Regions from separate parts of the Lujinxingia litoralis genome, predicted to be linked through region 1. Evidence: riboswitches for the same ligand, from Rfam matches in the RefSeq annotation. Region 1 holds a riboswitch; the other holds the start of a gene.
What was found. A riboswitch is a leader RNA that binds a small molecule or an ion and turns the genes downstream of it on or off. The one in region 1 is predicted to bind cobalamin.

Region 1 (3,283 bases):
CAGCGAGCGGCAACGCGGCGCGTGCACGCTCGCTGATCGGCGGGCTTAGTTACTCGACGTGCAGAATCCCCACCGCATCCAGATCAAAGCCCTGGCTCGGCGAAGCTCCCACGCCCCAGAGATCGCGAATGCGCACGAAGCGAGCTCGGCTCAGGCCGACCTCGGCCAGATCAAAGGCGTCGCCGCCGGTGATCGCCACCGAGAGTTCAGGATGCTCCAGCGCCTCGTAGGCCAGCGTGGGCCTCCAGCCGGCGCAACCAACGTAGGGCGGCGCGTCATCCGGCGAGGCCACACACTCAAAGGTATGCCAGGCCTCCCCGTCTTCGCTGACCGCGATCTCCCCGAGTTCCGCAAACACCTGGTCCGGATCGCCATCGGCGTAAAAGGGGTTCTCAAACACCACGAAATCCGCCCCTTCGCCATCCACAATGACCCGGTCGCCAAAGCCCAGCACGATCTCTCCACCGGCGCCCAGACTCAGCACATCCAGCGAGGCCGAGGTCGTGCCCTTTCCCTGCGGCGGACCAAGCACCACGTCGGGGAGGTTCCCCTCGCCAAAACCTGCCCCTTCCCCCGGCGTAAAACTCACCACCTCCGAGGCGTAGGGCAGCCCCGCCCACCAGGGGCCCGGTTCGGCTGTGTCATCGACCTCCCCGCAGCCCAGCGCCCCCCCCGGGGCGGCGGCAAGCAGCGTCACCACTGCCAGGCGCTTCCAGCGTGCGGCGATCATTTGCGGGTCATCTTCGTCCAGGCGAACCCACCGCAGCCGCCGTTCTCCGGATCGCTGGCGTCGGCATCGGCGCTGCGATCGATCGCGCGGGCGTCTTCCACCGTCTCCAGATCAAAGGCGACCATGCAGTAGTAGAAGCTGTCGTCGACCACCGGCGTCCACACCACCACGTTGTAGCGGTCCGCCCCAAACTCCGCGTCGGAGGTGTTCTGGGTAATGGCGAAATCCGCCTCGTTATCATACTCGGTCAACAGCATCATCCCCCAGGTCTCTTCGGTGATGGTCTCGTCGTAGCCGAAGTTCGTGGCCCACTCCCCGGCCACCTCAATGCCCTGGTCCTGGTTGTCATTCTGCTCGCACTCGGCCCCTTCACACTCCACCGGCGCGTCGGTCTCACCACAGGCCGCCAGACACAGGCCACCGGCCAGCATCAGCGCCATCAAACCCACCCGATTTTTCAGCGTCGTCATCTCAATCTCCTTACCTGTCCGGGCGGAGATCGAGGGGCGGCAGCGGGACAACCCCGCACACGAGCGGCAAACACACCTGGCAGGTTCATCCTGCGGCCGCACGCATGAGCCGGCGCACTCGCGCCCGGGCTGCTGCGTTCCTCTCGCCACCGACCCGAAGCGATTGGGGGTACACCGTCGACGCAGCAATATCCTGGCTCTCGGATCACCTTCGCCCGTCCCCTTCCCGACGTTTGAAACACGCCAGTGGGTTACGACAGGTTCATCACCGATGACAGTTGCGGGGGCAGCGCTGGACTTTCACCAACTTCCTGCCGCGTCAATCCTGCCCGCGTGCTAGCACCGCCCGGGCATCCGGGTCAACGCAGATTGAACGCACCGGGCCCGAGCAAAAAAAAGCCCCGCAACGCTTAATGAAGCGTCGCGGGGCTCATGTTCATCACTCCACGTCGGGGTGGAGTTCTCTTCGACCCTCAAGCGGCCAGCGCACACTCTGTACCTGGTCCGCTGCTTCCTCCCGGACCTGACGGGGTGCCAGGCCAGCAGTCGCACTGGCCGCTCAGGGGTCGAACATCCCCACCCTAAGGGGGGATGGGGTGAGCCGTCAACAGCCCACCTCGAAGAGCGGAGAGAGAGGGATTCGAACCCTCGATACGCTATAAACGTATACACGCTTTCCAAGCGTGCGCCTTCAACCACTCGGCCACCTCTCCAACAGATCCATTTTCATGGTCTGATACTACAAAAACGGAGGGGGTGGGATTCGAACCCACGGTACCCGTGAAGGTACACTTGATTTCGAATCAAGCGCCTTCGACCACTCGGCCACCCCTCCGCACTTAAGATGCATCCTCGTTGGAGGAGTCATCCTGACTTGCTGACGCTTTACGCTTCTCACGAATACTGCGGAAAAATTCGCTTAAAACCCGTCCACTTGCTGCCGAAAGGACACCTTCTTTCACCTCGATACTATGATTTAATCGAGGATCTTCTCCCATGGCAAAAAGCGAACGCATCGCGCCGGCTTTTGGATCTCGTGCACCAAAAACAACCCGCCCTACTCGCGCGTTTACCAACATACCCGCGCACATGGGACAGGGTTCCAGGGTCACGTAGACCGTACATTCCTGGAGTCTCCAGCTACCCAACACTTGCGCCGCGCGTCGAACCGCAATCAGTTCGGCGTGGGCTGTCGGGTCTTGCCAGGTTTCTCGCCGGTTAAACCCGCGAGCGATGATTTCACCCTCGTATACGACCACAGCTCCGACAGGGACTTCGCCCTCTGCCTTAGCTTTTTCGGCCTCTTCGAGAGCCTGCATCATAAAGATGTTGTCGATGTTTTTTCGAGACACTTTTAAACCTGACTCCAAAAACAAAGAAACGCTCTTAATTCATTAAGAGCGTTTCTAGCGCACCTGGAAGGGTTCGAACCTCCAACCTATGGTTCCGTAGACCATTGCTCTATCCAGTTGAGCTACAGGTGCGTGCTATGTGCTTGCTGCGTTGTTTGCCGTTCTCCCGTCCGGCGTGCCATTTTATTAGCACCGCCGTTTTGGTTTTGCAAGCACTTTTTCGACTTTTTTTTCAGTTTCTTTTTTCAGTCGAAAAGCGGAGAGGGAGGGATTCGAACCCTCGATACGGTTTAAGCCATATACTCCCTTAGCAGGGGAGCGCCTTCAGCCACTCGGCCACCTCTCCGTACACGTTCTTATTCACTTTTCAAACACCATCCTGCAAGCAGGAATTTACTTTTGAGCGGAGGAGGTGGGATTCGAACCCACGAAGCTTGCGCTTGCCGGTTTTCAAGACCGGTGCCTTCAACCGCTCGGCCACTCCTCCAGGAGCCGCCTCCCTGTTCGACTTCGCCGCGCCAGGGAATCGGGAGAATACTCGGCACGAAGTTTCCGTCAAGACACTTTTCCTAAAAAAGTTCATTTTTCACGCACTCCCCTCGCTCCAATTCGGGTTTCGCCTTAATTTATGCGGAGATCGTCAATCCGCCCTCTTCGCCCTCTCCCGTCGCACCACCGGATCTCGGCCCTCCTATCCGGGATCCGCGCGCTCTCCCCCCCCCGCAAGGCGC
Region 2 (3,283 bases), on a different contig from region 1:
CATCCATCGCCCAGGCCCGCTCCGGCTCCAGATCGGGATTGCCCCGCACCGCCTCGGTCGTGAGAAAACGCTCATCGAAATCGGCCGCGCGGAAGGTGCGGGCCAGGTTGGCCCGCACCTCCAGACGCCGATGCACCCTCCCGATAACCCCCAGCGCGGGCGTCAACGGCGCGTACACCCGGGGCTCAAACGCGGCCTCCGTCGACACCTCGCGCAAAAGCTCCATCCGCAACGCCCCGACCAGGCTGAGCCGCTCGTCGGCCAGCAACCACTCATCGGAGAGCGCCAACGCCGCGCTCAGGCGCTCGGCGCCCAGCGACGCCGCGCCCTCGGCGGCCCGGTAGCGTTCCGCCCCCGCCGCGGCCGAAAGCCCGGCTATATGCCGACCGGCAAAAAGACGGCCCTCCAGGCTGGCCGCCAGCGTCTGATGGCGAGAGCTCGATGCCACGGGCTCCAGGCTCATATGCCCGCGGGGGTTCTCGTAGGCCCAGCGGCGATCCTGCAAACCCACATCGGCATGCACCTGCCAGCCCACCGCATGGCCCCCCTGCGTCTCCCAGCGCAGATTCGCCAGCCGACGATCATCCTCGACCCGCGCCTGCTCAAAGGCCCGCTGAAACTCCGAAGGTCCGGGGCTCCCGCCCTCGCCATCTTCGACCATCGCGGTCAGATGAAGCGCGCCCTCCCCCACCTTCAGGCGCGCGCTGCCCCCGCCGCTGAAACGTTGATGATCATTGTTCAAACGCCCCTGTTCAACGCCCTGATGATCCACAAAACCAAAGTCGCCCCGGGCCCGACGCACCCCGGCATGCAGCCGGAGCCCTCCCCGGGCATTAGCCGCGCTCACCGCCGCCTGGGCCCCCGCGCTCCCGAAGCTCCCCGCGCTCAACCGAAGCTCACCGGCCACCCCCGAGGCCGGCGCCCGCGGGTTCAGCTGCACCGAGCCGGTGAGCGCCCCGGCCCCGTGCACCACCGCCGCGCCCCCGCGAAAGACATCGGCCGAGGCCAGCCCCGCCACCCCGAACTGACCCACGTCAAACCCCAGCCCCGCCGGCGTACTCAGACGCAGCCCCCCCAGATACACCACCAGCTGACGGGGGCTGCCGCCGCGAATCGCCACGTAGGCCGGCTGCCCGGGACTCGACGAACGCGAGAGCTGCACCCCCTCCACCTGCTCCAGAACCTCCCCCAGAGACGGCGGCTGCGCACAACAGGACTCGGTCTGCACCCGGGTCACAAACCCCGAAGGGTGACGCGCATCATCGCGCGCCGAACGCTCCCGACTCACCGTACGCGCGCGCAGGGTGCTCGCCAGACCATCCTCCGAAGCGGCTGAATTTACAGCACTTTCCGACACCCCTTCAGGCGCATCTTCGGAATCATCAACCGAAACAGGCTCCCTCACAGCCTGCGCACGCACATCCGGCGCAAACGCACAGAGGCCCGCACCCAGTGCCAGAGCACCTAGCGCAGACTCCACCCACCCGGGCTTTTTCCACCGTGATACCGTCCACATGCAGCGCTCTTTGTCGCGAAGAGGTCAGCTGGTTGCCGGGCAAGCTCCCGGCGACTTCGGCTCAGGTATCCTGACTCGCAGCTCGCAACGATCCAGGGCTCCTGCCCTCCTCGTCCTCGTCACCGACCGCCTTCCCATCCCCCGCACACCCGACAAAAGCGCGCAAAAGGAACAGTGGCATCTGGCCGTCGACTCGCTGCACACAGTGGCGCGACCGTCCCGGATTTACACCGGGTTCCCTGAAGCAAGGCGCGCAAACGCACCTCGGGCGGACTATCGCAGTCGGCTGCCGCAGAAGTCAATCGACCCGACCCGCCACTTGTTGCAATACATTTGCATTCATAAAGGTTCAGCGTTAGGGTCCCGCCGCCGGCGTCCTCCGGCCTCTTAAAGCAGCGCCCTCACCCCTGGAGCAACCATGACCTTGTCCTCTCTCTCTCCTCGCCAGTCGCTGGCCTGGCCCCTGGCCCTGCTGACGGCTCTGATCACGCTGCTGGCCGCCGGTCCGGCCACCGCCGAGCTCCGGGTGGTGGCCACTACCGCCGATCTGGGCGCCATCGCCTCGGAGATCGTCGGTGACCAGGGCAAGGTCGACATCCTCGCCAGGCCCGGAGACGACCCCCACTTTATCGATCCTCGCCCCAGCTTCGTCCCCCTGCTCAACCGCGCCGATGTGCTGGTGCTGGTGGGCATGGATCTGGAAGTGGGCTGGCTCCCCACGCTGATCACCGGCGCTCGTAACCCGAAGATTCACCCGGGCCAATCCGGCCACTTTGACGCCTCTCACCACATCGTGGCCGCCGACCTGCCCCGGGGCCCGGTCGACCGCACGATGGGCGATGTGCACCCGGGCGGAAACCCCCACTACACCACCGACCCTCGCCAGGGCGCCCGCGTCGCGCTGGCGCTGGGCCGCCACCTGGCCGAACTCGACCCGCCCCACGCCGACGCCTACCTGGAACGCTCCCGCCACCTGGCCCGCGAAGCCATCCGCCTGGCCCAGCGCTTTGAGATGCGCTTTGGCCAGCTCCCCCAGGCCCGGCGTCAGGTCGTGACCTACCACAAATCCTGGAGCTATGTGGCCGGCTGGCTGGGCCTGAGCGATGTGATGCAGATCGAACCCAAGCCCGGCGTCCCGCCCAACCCGCGTCACGTCGCTCTTTTGGTCGACACCATCCAAAAACGTCAGATCCCGGCGATCATCCAGCTCGACTACTACCCCACGACCACCGCCGCACTGCTCAGCGAACGCACCGGTGCCACCCTGCTCCAACTCCCCGCCCAGACCCGGCCCGGCCAGAGCTACGTGGCGCACCTCGAAGAACTCGCCACTCGCCTCTATGAGACCCTCTCCCCCTGAGAGAACGCCCGGGCGTCACCGCCCGCCAACCTCGCTGCGGAACCCCCATGAGCGCTGATTCCAGGCTTCGCCCCAACTTTGAGCAGCCCTCCCCGGCCGATCACGCGCCGATCCCCCCCTGTTTGCCCCGGGATCACCCCTCGCGCCAACCCACGCTCTTAAAAGTCCAGAACCTGGCGTGCGGCTACCACGGTCGCACGCTGCTGGGGCCCCTGGACTTCCATCTTCATCAGGGCACCTTCATGCTCATCGAAGGGCCCAACGGTGTGGGCAAATCCACCCTGCTCAAAACCCTCATCGGACTGCTCCCCCCGGTGGCCGGCCGCATCGACTGGAGCCTGCCCGCCGATGCCCTGCGCTTTGTGCCCCAGACCCGCACCCTCGATCCCATGCTCCCGGCCACCGTT

Region 2: linked by a shared signal. The riboswitch ahead of DL240_RS15480 (TonB-dependent receptor plug domain-containing protein) and the one ahead of DL240_RS11800 (hypothetical protein) in region 1 are both predicted to bind cobalamin.

Annotation. Positions count from the first base shown of each region.
Region 1 is NZ_QHKO01000005.1:48,837-52,119, reverse strand. Features, by position in the region: gene DL240_RS11805 (cell surface protein) at 50-730, opposite strand; gene DL240_RS11800 (hypothetical protein) at 727-1,200, opposite strand; cobalamin riboswitch at 1,368-1,574, opposite strand; RNA gene ffs (signal recognition particle sRNA small type) at 1,672-1,762, opposite strand; tRNA gene DL240_RS11790 (tRNA-Ser) at 1,826-1,913, opposite strand; tRNA gene DL240_RS11785 (tRNA-Ser) at 1,949-2,035, opposite strand; gene tadA (tRNA adenosine(34) deaminase TadA) at 2,040-2,576, opposite strand; tRNA gene DL240_RS11775 (tRNA-Arg) at 2,611-2,684, opposite strand; tRNA gene DL240_RS11770 (tRNA-Ser) at 2,810-2,898, opposite strand; tRNA gene DL240_RS11765 (tRNA-Ser) at 2,957-3,039, opposite strand.
Region 2 is NZ_QHKO01000008.1:86,317-89,599, reverse strand. Features, by position in the region: gene DL240_RS15480 (TonB-dependent receptor plug domain-containing protein) at 1-1,516, opposite strand, end outside; cobalamin riboswitch at 1,580-1,757, opposite strand; gene DL240_RS15475 (metal ABC transporter substrate-binding protein) at 1,935-2,876, shown strand; gene DL240_RS15470 (metal ABC transporter ATP-binding protein) at 2,924-3,283, shown strand, end outside.